One region of the Variovorax sp. UC74_104 genome, then DNA from elsewhere that is predicted to be linked to it. Evidence: riboswitches for the same ligand, from Rfam matches in the RefSeq annotation. Region 1 holds a riboswitch; the other holds the start of a gene.
What was found. Region 1 has a riboswitch for glycine ahead of ACHMXA_RS07530 (D-amino acid dehydrogenase). Riboswitches for the same ligand answer to the same signal wherever they lie in the genome.

Region 2: linked by a shared signal. The riboswitch ahead of gcvT (glycine cleavage system aminomethyltransferase GcvT) and the one ahead of ACHMXA_RS07530 (D-amino acid dehydrogenase) in region 1 are both predicted to bind glycine.

Annotation. Positions count from the first base shown of each region.
Region 1 covers NZ_CP171978.1:1,604,280-1,611,476, forward strand. Annotated here, with positions in the region: gene ACHMXA_RS07515 (PhaM family polyhydroxyalkanoate granule multifunctional regulatory protein) at 1-108, shown strand, start outside; gene ACHMXA_RS07520 (FIST C-terminal domain-containing protein) at 154-1,434, shown strand; gene ACHMXA_RS07525 (RtcB family protein) at 1,638-3,044, shown strand; partial or broken gene ACHMXA_RS07530 (D-amino acid dehydrogenase) at 3,064-4,372, opposite strand; glycine riboswitch at 4,464-4,571, opposite strand; glycine riboswitch at 4,604-4,694, opposite strand; gene rfbB (dTDP-glucose 4,6-dehydratase) at 4,821-5,891, shown strand; gene rfbD (dTDP-4-dehydrorhamnose reductase) at 5,888-6,778, shown strand; gene rfbA (glucose-1-phosphate thymidylyltransferase RfbA) at 6,802-7,197, shown strand, end outside.
Region 2 covers NZ_CP171978.1:4,627,850-4,635,046, forward strand. Annotated here, with positions in the region: gene ACHMXA_RS21750 (helix-turn-helix domain-containing protein) at 1-421, opposite strand, end outside; gene ACHMXA_RS21755 (MFS transporter) at 520-1,710, shown strand; gene ACHMXA_RS21760 (DUF4440 domain-containing protein) at 1,795-2,274, shown strand; gene ACHMXA_RS21765 (hypothetical protein) at 2,375-2,923, shown strand; gene ACHMXA_RS21770 (YkvA family protein) at 2,973-3,383, shown strand; glycine riboswitch at 3,430-3,526, shown strand; glycine riboswitch at 3,539-3,650, shown strand; gene gcvT (glycine cleavage system aminomethyltransferase GcvT) at 3,696-4,868, shown strand; gene gcvH (glycine cleavage system protein GcvH) at 4,922-5,293, shown strand; partial or broken gene gcvP (aminomethyl-transferring glycine dehydrogenase) at 5,398-7,197, shown strand, end outside.

The DNA.
Region 1 (7,197 bases):
CCGGCGGCGGCCCGCAAGCCCGCCCCTGCCGCGAAGAAGGCTGCGGCACCGGCCGCGAAGAAGAAGGCGTCGACCGCCGCGCGCAAGCGAACCTCCGCGCGACGCTGACGTCATACACACATCCATTTCCTGAAGAACGGGTTGGCACGCATCATGAAGTTGTTTCCCTCCGGCCATGCCACCCATCCGCAATGGCGAATGGCGGCGGGCCTCGTGCTCGCCCAGCTGCGGGCGCAGATGGCGCTGCCCGACTACGCCTCCGCGCCCACGCTGGGGCTGCTCTACATCACCGACCACTACGCGAACGACGCGCAGGACATCCTCGACCACCTGAGCGCCGAACTGCCCGAGGTGACCGACTGGTCGGGCACCGTCGGCATCGGCGTGTCGGCCAACAACGCCGAGTATTTCGACGAACCCGGCATGACCCTGATGCTCTGCGCGCTGCCGAGCGACCAATACCGTGTGTTTTCCGGCGTCGCGCCGCTGGGCAATTCGGAGATGAGCGGCTTCGAGGCGCATACGGCGCTGGTGCACGCCGACCCCGCCACGCCCGACCTGGCCGAGCTGATCGGCGAGATGGCGGGGCGCACCGACACGGGCTACCTGTTCGGCGGGCTCTCGTCGGGACGCGGCGGCGCGCTGCAGTTCGCCGTCGGTGGGAACGGCAACATCCGCGGGCACGGCGCGGCGGGCGGCGTGTTCTCGGGCGGGCTTTCGGGCGTGGTCTTCGGCGAGGGCGTGCGGCTGGTGTCGCGCGTCACCCAGGGCTGCCAGCCGCTTCGCTCGGGCGCGGTGCGCGAACGCGAGATCACCGAGGCCGACGGCAACCTGCTGCTCAAGCTCGACGGCGAACCCGCCCTCGACGTACTGCTGGCCGACCTGCAGGTGTCGCTCGAACGCCCGCAGGAGGCCATCGACGCGGTGCGCAACACCCTCGTCGGCCTGGCCGATGCCGGCAGCGACGGCATCCGCCGCACCGGCGACCTGGGCGCCGACGTGCTCGTGCGCCACATCATCGGGCTCGACCCCACGCGGCGCGGCATCGCCATCGCCGACACCGCGGAAGCCGGCATGCGCCTGACCTTCTGCCGCCGCAACGCCCAGGCCGCGCGCGCCGACCTGATGCGCATCTGCGCGGAAATCCGCGAAGAACTCGAACCCGAGGAGCAGACGCTGGCCACAGCCCGTGCCGTGGCGGCAGGCGAGGCCGAAGCCGCGCCGCATCCGGCGCGACGCATCGCGGGGGCCGTGTACGTGAGCTGCTCCGGCCGCGGCGGCCCGCACTTCGGCGCGCCGGGCGCGGAGCTGCAGATCGTGCGCCACGCGCTGGGCGACGTGCCGCTGGTAGGTTTCTTCGCCGCGGGCGAGATCGCGCGGCACCATCTGTATGGGTATACCGGGGTGTTGACGGTTTTCAGGGCGCCCGATTGACTCGGGGCTGACGTAAAAAAGCGACGGGCGGGTTTCCGGTGAAAGCATGCGTCACTAGAATCCGCCCGCTTTCTTGAATCTCTGCTGCTGCAAGAAAGAGCCAACCGCGCATCGTCAGCGAGCGCGGGCGATCTCTTTCGCCTCTCCACGCAAAGTGCGACGAGGCAGGAAGCCGACACGGTTTCCCCAATGGAACAGCAGCCATGAGCGACCTTCGTTTCTCGAGACTCCAGCGTGCCTTTTCGCGCGCCGGCATCGCCGTCGACTACCGCGACGGCATCTACCACCTGCACCACGAGGCCTCGCAGGCCACGGTGCTCCTGCCGCCCAGCCTTCCTCTGGAAGAGAAGGCGGTGAACCAATTGCTGGCATTCGCCAGCGTGCGCTCGCCCGACGGCGAGAAGGGCGTGTGCAAGGCCTGCGCGACGCCCGACTTCCACCCGGGCTCCGTCGCGCCCGTCGGCAGCGTCGTCGCGACCGATCCCGATTTCGTCATTCCCGCGGCGGTGGGCACCGACATCAACTGCGGCATGCGGCTGCTGACCACCGGGCTCACGCTCGACCAGGTGGCTCCGCACAAGACGAGGCTGGTCGACCGGCTCACGCGCAGCCTGCTCGACAACGGCCGCGACGTGCCGGTGCACACGACGGCGTTCAGGGCGCTGTTCGACGTAGGCCCGTCGGCCTTCCTGGAGGTGGTGCGCAACGGCGGGCTGTGGTCTTCCTGCGACCGCGACCGGTTGCAGGCCGAGCTCGACGCCTGCATCGGCCTGGCGACATTCGGCGGCAGCGCGCGGCATGCTCCAGAGGCCTACACCGGCGTCCGCCACGAGGTGTTCCGCGACCCCTGCCTGGGCACGCCGGGAAGCGGCAACCATTTCGTGGAGCTGCAGGTGGTGGACCATGTGATGGACCGCCATGAAGCCTATCGCGCCGGCCTGAAAGCAGGGGACGTGGTCGTGATGATCCACAGCGGCTCGCGCGACATCGGGTTCCATGTGGGCGGCCGCTGGATGGACCGCGCCCGCGACGAATGGCCCAAGGGGCTGCGTCATCCGAAAAGCGGCCTCTATGGCCTGGCGGGCCCTCTGGCCGACGAATACCTGGAGGCCATGGGAGTTGCGGCGCGCTATGCATGGGCAAACCGGGTTGTCCTGGCCGAACTGGTGCGGAAGGATTTCGCCGAACTGCTCGGCGCTACGTCGTCGAAGCTGGTGGTGGACGTGCCGCACAACGTCGTGCTGCGGGAACACGGTATGAACATCCACCGCAAGGGAGCGACGCCGGCGAATGCGGGCGACCTGGCGCTGATCCCCGGCTCGATGGGCGACTACTCGTATCTGGCCTCCGGACTCGGACATGAAGACTGGCTCTGGTCATGCAGCCATGGCGCCGGCCGGCGGATGCGTCGGCAGCAGGTGCGCGCGATGCGGCCCGCGCCCGCCGACCACCAGGCCAGCTGGCAATGCGTGACCTTGCGCGAGGAGCGCCGGATCGAGGAGGCGCCGCAGGCCTACAAGCCCATCGGCGAGGTGATCGACGCGCAGGAGCGCGCCGGGCTGATCCATTGCGCGGTGCGGCTCCGGCCCTGGATCACGTTCAAGGCGTGATCCAGGAATTGCCGGCTCGTCAGCCCAGCGCGGGCTGCGGAACGCGCGGCTTGGGCGCCGGCATCCCCGTGAACGCGAAATCGACCTCCGGCTCCAGCCCGCTCACGATCCGCGCGATCGACTTGCCCGAGCCGCAGGCGTGCGTCCAGCCCAGGGTGCCGTGGCCCGAGTTGAGGAACAGGTTCGGCAGCTTGGTCTTGCCGATCAGCGGGACGTTGCTCGGCGTGGCCGGGCGCAAGCCGGTCCAGAACTGGGCCTGGGTGGTGTCGCCGGCGCCAGGGAAGAGCTCCTCGACGCGGCGCACGATGGCTTCGCAGCGCACGCGGTTCAGGTCGCGGTCGTAGCCGTTGAGCTCGGCCGTGCCGGCGATGCGCAGGCGGTCGCCCGAGGCCGAGGTGTAGCGCGAGAAGACGAGCTTGAATTCATCGTCGGTCAGCGAGACTTGGTGCGCCTTCGAGGCGTCCTTGACAGGCAGCGTCACCGAATAGCCCTTCGCAGGGTAGATCGGCAGCCGGATGCCCAGCGGCGCTGCGTACAGCGGGCTCAGCGAGCCCATCGCCAGCACGAAGGCGTCGCCGCGGATGCGCTGGAAGCGGCCTTCGCTGTCGGTGGCCTCGACGTGGTCGATGCTGCCGCCGGCTTCGCGCAGCGCGGTGACGGTGTGGCTCATCAGGAACTTGACGCCTGCGGCGGCGGCCAGCCCGACGAGTTCGCGGGCGAAGCGGTTGGCGTCGCCGGACTCGTCCTCGGCCGTGTAGGTGGCGCCGGCCAGCTTCGGGCGGATATGGGCGAGCGCGGGCTCGATCTTCACGGCCTCGTCGGCCGAGATGACCTGGCGCTCGCAGCCCAGGGCGCGCATCTGCTCGGCGGGCTCGAGGGCGCCGTCGAACTCCTTCTGCGTCGTGTAGAAGTGGAGGATGCCCTGGGTGCGCTGGTCGTAGCTGAGACCGGTGTCGCGGCGCAACTGTTGCAACATCGAGCGGCTGTATGTGCCCAGACGAACGATCTGCTCGATGTTGTGGCGGGTGCGCGCCGGCGTGCATTCGCGCAGGAACTGCAGGCCCCAGAGCCACTGGCGCATGTCGGCGCGCATGCGGAAGAGCAGCGGGGGCGTCTTCCTTGCCCAGCCATTGCAGCACCTTCAGCGGCGCGCTGGGGTTGGCCCAGGGTTCTGCATGGCTGACGGAGATCTGCCCGCCGTTGGCGAAGCTGGTTTCGGCGGCCGGGGTGGCCTGCCGGTCGATCACGGTCACTTCGTGGCCGAGTTGCTGGAGGTAGTAAGCCGAGGTCACGCCGAGCAGGCCGGCGCCGAGAACGATCACGCGCATTTCAAGTACCTTTGAGGTGCTGCGCTTGAACGGCGGGTGGGTGTGAACTATTTGATTAATAGTAAGCAACCGGACAACCGCTGTCCAAGTTGCCGCTCCCCCTGTCCTCGGTACCTGAGAGATTCATCCGTTGCGCCCTTGCAACGAATTTGCTCCTTCGGTGCGCCACGCATGGTGGCGACTCTCCAGACGGCGTTCTGATTTGATGCAGTACTGACCCCTTGCCGAAGTACCAAGACTTCGGTGGCCTACCTGAGCGTTTATGGGAGTTTGCGCCTTCGGTAGGGCCACCTAGGGTGGCCCACTCTCCTGCAGTATCGAGAATCATTGTAAACGCACCGACAGGCTGGCGGTAACGTCTTGTGTTTTTGCTCTTCGGCCCAATGGGATAATCGCGGGTTAAGGTTCATGGCCACAAGGCGATGACTTCCAACACTCAGGGGACCCCATGATCTTGGTTACCGGCGGCGCTGGCTTCATTGGCGCCAATTTCGTACTCGACTGGATCGCGAACAGCGACGAGCCCGTCGTGAACCTCGACAAGCTGACCTACGCCGGCAACCTCGAGACCCTCGCGTCGCTCAAGGGCAACCCGAAGCACATCTTCGTGCAGGGCGACATCGGCGACAGCGCCCTGATCGACCGCCTGCTCGCCGAGCACAGGCCCCGTGCCGTGGTGAACTTCGCCGCCGAGTCGCATGTGGACCGCTCGATCCACGGCCCCGAAGACTTCGTGCAGACCAACGTGCTCGGCACCTTCCGGCTGCTCGAATCGGTGCGCGGCTTCTGGAGCGTGCTGCCGGCCGACCAGAAGTCGGCCTTCCGCTTCCTGCACGTGTCGACCGACGAGGTCTACGGCTCGCTCTCCAAGACCGACCCGGCCTTCACCGAGGAGAACAAGTACGAGCCCAACAGCCCGTATTCGGCCAGCAAGGCCGCCAGCGACCACCTCGTGCGCGCCTGGCACCACACCTACGGCCTGCCGGTGCTGACCACCAACTGCTCCAACAACTACGGCCCGTTCCACTTCCCCGAGAAGCTGATCCCCCTGATGATCGTCAACGCGCTGGCCGGCAAGAACCTGCCCGTGTACGGCGACGGCATGCAGGTGCGCGACTGGCTCTACGTGAAGGACCACTGCAGCGCCATCCGCCGTGTGCTCGAAGCCGGCAAGCTCGGCGAGACCTACAACGTGGGCGGCTGGAACGAGAAGCCCAACATCGAGATCGTCAACACCGTGTGCGCCCTGCTCGACGAACTGCGCCCCCGCGCCGACGGCAAGCCGTACAAGGAACAGATCACCTACGTCACCGACCGTCCCGGCCACGACCGCCGCTACGCCATCGACGCGCGCAAGCTCGAGCGCGAACTCGGCTGGAAGCCCGCCGAAACCTTCGACACCGGCATCCGCAAGACGGTCGAGTGGTACCTCGCGAACAGCGAATGGGTACGCAACGTGCAAAGCGGCGCGTACCGCGAGTGGGTCGAGAAGCAGTACGACGCGAAGGCCGCGGCATGAAGCTGCTGCTGCTGGGCAAGGGCGGACAGGTCGGCTGGGAACTGCAGCGCAGCCTGGCGCCGCTCGGTGAACTGGTCGCGCTCGACTTCGACAGCACCGATTTCCACGCCGACTTCAGCCGGCCCGAAGAGCTCGCCGACACGGTGCTCAAGGTGCGTCCCGACGTGATCGTCAATGCCGCGGCGCATACCGCCGTCGACAAGGCCGAGAGCGAACCCGAGTTCGCGCGCAAGCTCAACGCCACCTCGCCCGGCGTCGTGGCCGAAGCGGCCCAGAAGATCGGCGCGCTGATGGTGCATTACTCGACCGACTACGTCTTCGACGGCAGCGGCACCACGCCGTGGAAGGAAGACGACGCGACCGGCCCGCTCAGCGTCTACGGCAGCACCAAGCTCGAAGGCGAGCAACTGGTGGCCCGGCACTGCGCCAGGCACCTGATCTTTCGCACCAGTTGGGTGTATGCCGCGCGCGGCGGCAACTTCGCCAAGACCATGCTGCGGCTGGCCAAGGAGCGCGACAAGCTGACCGTCATCGACGACCAGTTCGGTGCACCCACCGGCGCGGAACTGCTGGCCGACGTGACGGCGCACGCCATCCGCGCGACGCTGCAGGATCCATCCAAGGTCGGCCTCTATCACGCGATCGCCGGCGGCGAGACGACGTGGTACGGCTACGCGCGCTTCGTGCTCGAAATGGCGCAGCAGGCAGGCGTCGAACTCAAGGCCGGCCCCGATGCCGTCGAGGCCGTGCCGACCAGCGCATTCCCGACGCCGGCGAAGCGGCCGCACAACTCGCGCCTCGACACCAGCAAGCTTCAGACCACGTTTGGACTGCGCCTGCCGCCTTGGCAGGAAGGCGTCGCGCGCATGCTGCGCGAAATCCTTTGAAGAATCCCACGAGAAGAGAAAGCATGACCAAGACGACGCAACGCAAGGGCATCATCCTGGCCGGCGGTTCGGGCACGCGCCTGCATCCCGCGACCCTGGCGATCAGCAAACAGCTGCTGCCGGTGTACGACAAGCCGATGATCTACTACCCGCTCAGCACGCTCATGCTGGGTGGCATGCGCGACATCCTGATCATCAGTACCCCGCAGGACACGCCGCGCTTCCAGCAGCTGCTGGGGGACGGCAGCCAGTGGGGCATCAACCTGCAGTACGAGGTACAGGCCAGTCCGGACGGGCTCGCGCAGGCGTTCATCATCGGGGACAAATTCGTAGGAAATTCGGAGAGCGCGCTGGTGCTGGGGGACAACATTTTCTATGGCCACGACTTCGTGCACCTGCTGGCCGATGCCGATGCGAAG
Region 2 (7,197 bases), 3.0 Mb from region 1:
CGTCGAGGATCAGCTCCATCACGCGCTCGTCGCGGCCGCCCGGCGCGTAGTCCAGCGGCAGCGACACGGCCGTGACGATCAGCTCCCGCAGCAGCGCGCCGACGTGGATCACGCGGCACTCGCTGCCCAGGTCGGCACGTGTGCCGGGCTCGACGAACACGGTGCGCATGCGCACCTCGCCGGCCATGCGGATCTCGTGCTCCATGCCGCCGGGCACCCACACGCCGCGACCGGTCGGCACCACCCAGCTTCCGGCCGCCGCGCTCACCAGCATCACGCCCGAGATCGCGTGGATGAGCTGCCCGCGCCGGTGCGTGTGCGGCGGAATGAAGGCGTCGCCGGCAGGGTCGGTCGCGAGCACCGCGACGGCGCGCGGGGTCGATTCGCCCTGCTCCGGGCGGAGGTTGATCGCTTTGTCCATTTCTCGACGATGCTTGCCAATTCGTAGCAGGAACATCTTCTCACGGCTTCCTACGATGCTTTTTTCCACTCCTACAGCAAACGAAAGAAGCATCCGTCATGAACAAGCGCCGACTCGGGCTGCTCACCGGCACCCATGCCGTCAACGACCTCTACCAGGGCCTCGTGCCCGCCCTGCTGCCCTTCATGGTGCTGGAGCGCGGCTATAGCTACACGGCAGTCAGCGGCCTGATGCTGGCGGCCACGGGTCTGTCGAGCGTGGTGCAGCCGCTGTTCGGCCTGTACGCCGACCGGCATCCGCGCAGCTGGCTGGTGCCCACGGGCTTCCTGGTGGCCGCGCTGGGCGTGGTGCTGGCGGGGCTGAGCCAGAGCTACCTGCTGACCTGGATCGCGATGGCGCTGTGCGGCCTGGGCATCGCGGCCTACCACCCGCCGGCCACGGTGGCTGCGCGCGCGGCTGGCGGCGGCTCGCAGAAAGCGATGAGCGTGTTCTCGGTGGGCGGCACCATCGGCGCCTCGTTCGCGCCGGTGCTGGCGGCCACGGCCGTGGGCGGCGGCAGCCTGTCGCGCAGCTACCTGCTGGGCGCGCCGGCGCTGGCGATGGGCGTGGTGTGGTTCGTCGTGAGCGCGCGGCGCGGTGCGGCCTCGGGCAGCGCGGCCGCGGCGGCACGCAAGGCCGGCGACCACCTGATGAAGCCGCACAACGACTGGCACGCCTTCGGGCTGCTGGTGGCAACCATCGTGGGCTGGTCGATTCCGTACGTCACGGTGATGTCGATGCTGTCGCTGCGCATCACGCGCGACCTGCACGGCTCGGCCTTCCAGGGCGCGGCGGCGCTTACCGCGTTCACGGCGGCGGGCGCGGTCGGCACGCTGCTCGGTGGGTGGCTGGGCGATCGCATCGGGCGCATGGGCACGATCCGCGCGGGCTACCTCTTCGCGCTGCCCTCGCTCGCGGGCATCGTGCTCGCGCCGAGCGCCGGCTGGGCGCTGGCCTGCACCGGGCTCTTCGGCCTGTGCATGTTCCTGCCCTTCGCGGCACAGGTGACGCTCGCGCAGGACTACCTTCCGCGCAACCCGGCCACCGCCAGCGGCATCGCGCTGGGGCTGGCGCTGTCGGTGGGCGGGCTGGTGTCGCCGCTCTTCGGCATGCTGTCGGACGCGCGCGGCCTCGGCGTGACGCTGACGGCGGTGCTCTGCGTGCTGTGCGCCGCGGCGGTGATGGCGCTGCGCCTGCGCAACCGGACGCCGCAGGCCTTGCCGGCCGAAGCCGAGGGGGCTGCCGCCTGAACACGGGTTCCCCGGGGGGCCAGTCGGCTTCACGCATGTTCGCTGCCAGAATCGGGCGAGAACCGACAAGGAGGGGACTGCGCCATGAATCGATTCCGGAGTTGCCTGATGGGAGGCGCCATGGGCGGCGCATTGCTGGCACCGGCCGCCTTCGGCGCCCCGCCCGCGGCGCCGGCCACACAGGCAGCCCCCGCACCGGTGGCGCCCGCGCCGGCAGATCCCGCCGCCGGCATCCGCGAAGTCGAAGCCGCCGTGCGCGCCTGGGCAGCAGCCTGGTCCGCTCGGGACGTGGCGCGCTACCTGGCGGCCTACGCACCCGACTTCGCCCCGCCGCGCGGCCAGGACCGCAAGGCCTGGGAGGCCGACCGCCGCGCGCGCATCGAGGACAAGGCCGTCATCAACGTGGGCATCGAAAGCCTCGTCATCAGTGTCCAGGGGCAATCGGCCAGCGCCACCTTCGAGCAGACCTACAGCGCCGACAAATTCCGCGAGAAAGGCCGCAAGACGCTGGAGCTGCAGCGCGTTGGCAACCGCTGGCTCATACGCAAGGAAAGCGCCGGCTGAAGGGCCGCCACGCAATTGCCCCTGTAAGGCGAACGGTTCATGGAGATGTCACTACTTGCAACGATGCTGCAGCCTTCGTTTCCCCAAAGCTGTGGCTGCCATGTTTCCCACCAAGACCGACAAGGCGCGCAACGAACTCCAGGGCGGACAGCGCACGCTCACCCAGCGCGAACGCGCCCTGCTGCTGATGGCCGACGGCCGGCGCTCCCTGACCGACTTCAGTCCCCTCTTCCCCAACCGCGACGAAGCCGAGCGGACGATCCAGGCGCTGATCGACAAGGGCTACCTGCAGGGCACGAAGGCCGCGGCGGCGGAAGCCGAGCCCCCCGCGCAGCCCGCGCCCTCGCCCATTCCCGCCGCCGAGCCGATCCAGGTCGCCACCTCCGCCGACACCTTCGACGGCAAGCGTTCGCTGGCGACAACGCGCATGTTCCTCTTCGACATCTGCGAGCGCATGTTCGTGCGCCGCGACCCGAAGTTCGCGCTGCAGATGCGCGACGCCCTGCGCGAGGCGCGCGACCGCGAGGCCATGCTGACCATCGCCGCGCTGATGCTCACCGAGATCGAGAAGACCGCCGGCGTGGAGCGCGCCGAGTCGCTGCGAGAGCGCATCGACCGGCTGCTGCCGCCGGCCGAAGTGATTCACTGAGGACCTCGATGGGGGCGGCCGTCGCCCCAGCCTGTGACACCATCGCCGGGTGAATTCCCCGCCTCCCGTCTCCACCTCGTTGTCCGCACGCCTTCGCGGCTGGGCCAGGCGCCTCAAGCGCGATGGCGTCACGCTCTGGTTCGCCTGCCGGCACGCCGCCACGCCGTGGTACGCCAAGGCGCTCGGCATGTTCGTGGTGGCCTATGCGCTCAGCCCGATCGACCTGATTCCCGACTTCGTTCCAGTGCTCGGCTACGTCGACGACGTGCTGCTGCTGCCGGGGCTGATCTGGCTCACGATCCGGCTGATTCCGGCGCCGGTGCTCGCCGAATGCCGCGAGCGGGCCGATGCCTGGATGCAAAGCTCGGGCTCCAGGCCGACCAGCCGCTGGGGCGCCGCACTGGTCGTGGCCGTGTGGATCGCCGCGGTCGCGGGGGCGTGGTACCTGTGGGCACGTTGAGGGCGGCAGGACAAATCCGCCGGCCGGGCTGCCCGATCAACTACACTCGCCCGGGTCAGGAGAGAGCCCCGCAAGCCGGGGCCGCCGAAGGCGCAGGGGGCTATTTCCCCCGAACGCTCAGGCAAAAGGACTGACGAGGCGCCGGTGAAAACCGGCGTTTCCTTGCTGGAGAGAGGCCGCCGCCACCAACCGAGGCAGCGGCCCACCGAAGGAGCAAACCCCGATCGTGGGGCGAATCTCTCAGGTAAAGCGGACAGCAGGGGTGGCCCATGGCTTGCGTCATGGATTTCGACTGCCCCTTTGGAGTGCCCCGTGGCCGCTTCCTCCGCATCCGCTACCGAACTTCTCAAGACGCCGCTGTACGACCTCCACCTGGAGTTGGGCGCCCGCATGGTGCCCTTCGCCGGCTATTCGATGCCGGTCCAGTACCCCGCCGGCCTGATGGCCGAACACAAGCACACGCGCGACGCAGCCGGCCTGTTCGACATCTCACACATGGGCCAGCTGCGCCTGGTCGGCCCCGACGCCGCTGCCGCCTTCGAGACCCTGATGCCCGTCGACGTGATCGACCTGCCCGCCGGCAAGCAGCGCTACGGCCTGCTGCTGAACGACGAGGGCGGCATCCTCGACGACCTGATGTTCTTCAACGAGGGCAACGGCTCGATCTTCGTGATCGTCAACGGCGCCTGCAAGGTGGCCGACATCGCCCACATCCAGCAGAAGATCGGCTCGCGCTGCGAGGTGCGCCCCCTGCCCGACCACGCGCTGCTCGCGCTGCAGGGCCCGCAGGCCGCGGCCACGCTGGCGCGGCTGTCGCCCGGCATCGAGCGCTTCGTGTTCATGACCGGCGGCTCGGTGCAGATCGGCGGCATCCCGGCCTTCGTCACCCGCAGCGGCTACACCGGCGAAGACGGCTTCGAGATCTCGGTGGCCGCATCCGACGCCGAACGCCTCGCCCGCCTGCTGCTGGCCCAGCCCGAGGTCAAGCCCATCGGCCTGGGCGCGCGCAATTCGCTGCGGCTCGAAGCGGGCCTTTGCCTCTACGGCAACGACATCGACACCACCACCACGCCCGTCGAGGCCTCGCTCAACTGGGCGATGCAGAAGGTGCGCCGTACCGGTGGCGCGCGCGAAGGCGGCTTTCCGGGCGCCGCGAAGATCCTCGCGCAGCTCGCCGCAGCCACCGCAGGCGCGGCCGGCCACACCGACCACGACACGCTGAAGCGCAAGCGCGTGGGCCTCGTGGCGCTGGAGCGCATTCCGGTGCGCGACGGCACGGTGCTGCAGTCCTTCGAAGGCCAGGACATCGGCCTCGTCACCAGCGGCCTGCTCGGCCCCACGGCCGACCGCTGCATCGCCATGGGCTACGTGGCCACCGCCTTCGCCGAGCCCGGCACGCGCGTGCAGGCCATCGTGCGCGGCAAGCCGGTGCCGATGGAAGTGTCGACCATGCCCTTCGTGCCCACCCGCTACTACCGCGGCTGACCGGCTAGGCTCTGCACCCCCGATCCATTTTTTCCACGAGGAGTTTTTCCACCATGAGCATCAAGTACACCAAGGACCACGAATGGGTGTCGGCCGAAGGCGACGCGGCCACCGTCGGCATCACCGTGCACGCGCAGGACGCGCTGGGCGACGTGGTGTTCGTCGACCTGCCCGAAGTCGGCAAGACCTTCGCCCAGGGCGAAGTCGCCGGTGTCGTCGAATCGGTGAAGGCCGCCGCCGACGTGTTCATGCCCGTCTCGGGCGAGATCACCGAAGTGAACGAAGCGCTGCGCGCCGACCCGTCGCTGGCCAACAGCGACCCGCTGGCCGCCGGCTGGTTCTTCAAGGTCAAGCTGAGCGATCCGGCGCAGCTCGACGCGCTGCTGGACGCGGCCAGCTACGACAAGTTCGCCGCCGAATCCTGATGCGCTGCTGAAAGCCGGCGACCGGGTACGGGTGACGCGAGGATTTCTCGTCATCCGGATCCGGCTCCCGCTCCCGTATTCCTCTCTTGCCCCATCCCATCGCCATGTCAAGCCACGCCCTCCCCCCCCTGCAAGAACTCGAGAACGCCGAAGAATTCATTGCCCGCCACATCGGCATCGATGCGGCGGACGAGGCGCGCATGCTGCCGGCGATCGGGTCGGAAACGCGCGCGGAGCTCATCGACGGCATCGTGCCCGCGGCCATCCGCCGCTCGAAGCCCATGCGCCTGCCCGCGCCGGTGACCGAAGCCGACGCGCTGGCCGAGCTGAAGGCGATGGCGTCGAAGAACAAGGTGTTCCGCAACTTCATCGGCCAGGGCTATTACGGCAACCACACGCCGGGCGTGATCCTGCGCAACATCCTCGAAGAATCCCGCCTGGTACACCGCCTACACGCCCTACCAGGCCGAGATCTCGCAGGGCCGCATGGAAGCCCTGCTCAATTTCCAGACGATGGTGTGCGACCTCACGGGCATGGCCATCGCCAATGCATCGATGCTCGACGAAGCCACGGCCGCCGCCGAGGCCATGACGCTCGCCAAGCGCAGCGTGAAGAGCAAGAGCAACGTGTTCCTGGTGTCGGGCGACTGCCACCCGCAGACCATCGAAGTGATCAAGACGCGCGCCGCGCCGCTGGGCATCGAGGTCAAGGTGAGCACCGTGTCGGAAACACTGCCGCACCTGATGGTGAGCGGCGCCTTCTTCGGCGTGCTCGCGCAATACCCCGCCACCACCGGCCACGTGCACGACCTGCGCCCGCTCGCGGGCCATGCGCACCAGTGCGACGCGGCCTTCATCGTCGCGGCCGACCTGCTGGCGTTGACGCTGCTCGCGCCTCCGGGCGAATGGGGCGCCGACATCGTCTGCGGCACCACGCAGCGCTTCGGCATGCCGCTTTGCAACGGCGGCCCGCACGCCGCCTACCTGGCCTGCCGCGACGAGTTCAAGCGCTCGCTGCCGGGCCGCCTTGTGGGCGTGAGCGTCGACACGCACGGCCAGCCGGCCTACCGCCTCGCGCTGCAGACGCGCGAGCAGCACATCCGCCGCGAGAAAGCCACTTCCAACATCTGTACCGCGCAGGTGCTGCCGGCCGTGGTGGCCAGCATGTACGCCGTGTACCACGGGCCCGACGGCCTCACCCGCATCGCGCAGCGCGTGGCCGCGCTCACCGCCGTGCTGGCCAAGGGCCTCGCGCAGATGGGCCGCGAGCCGGTGAACGCCACCGCCTTCGACTCGCTGACCATCCGCACCGGCGAAGACACGCAGGCGATCATCGAGCGCGCACTGGCCGCCGGCGTCAACCTGCGCCAGCGCCTGCAGCAGCACCTGGGCATCTCGCTGGACGAGACCAGCACGCGCGCCGACGTCGAAACGCTGTGGGCCCTGTTCGCGCCCGCCGGCACGCAGGCGCCGCGCTTCGACGACCTCTCGGGCAGCACCGTGCCGCTGATCCCCGAAGACCTGCGCCGCACCAGCGCATTCCTCACGCACCCGGTGTTCAACACCCACAAGAGCGAGACGGCGATGCTGCGCTACATCCGCAGCCTGTCGGACAAGGATCTGGCGCTCGACCGCAGCATGATCCCGCTGGGCAGCTGCACCATGAAGCTCAACGCGACCAGCGAGATGATCCCCATCACCTGGCCCGAGTTCGCCAACATCCACCCCTTCGCGCCGGCCGACCAGCTGCAGGGCTACGCCCAGCTCGACGCCCAGCTGCGCGCCTGGCTGTGCGAGGCGACCGGCTACGCGGGCATCAGCCTGCAGCCCAATGCGGGCTCGCAGGGCGAGTACGCGGGCCTGCTGGCCATCAAGTCCTTCCATGAGGCCAAGGGCCAGGGCCA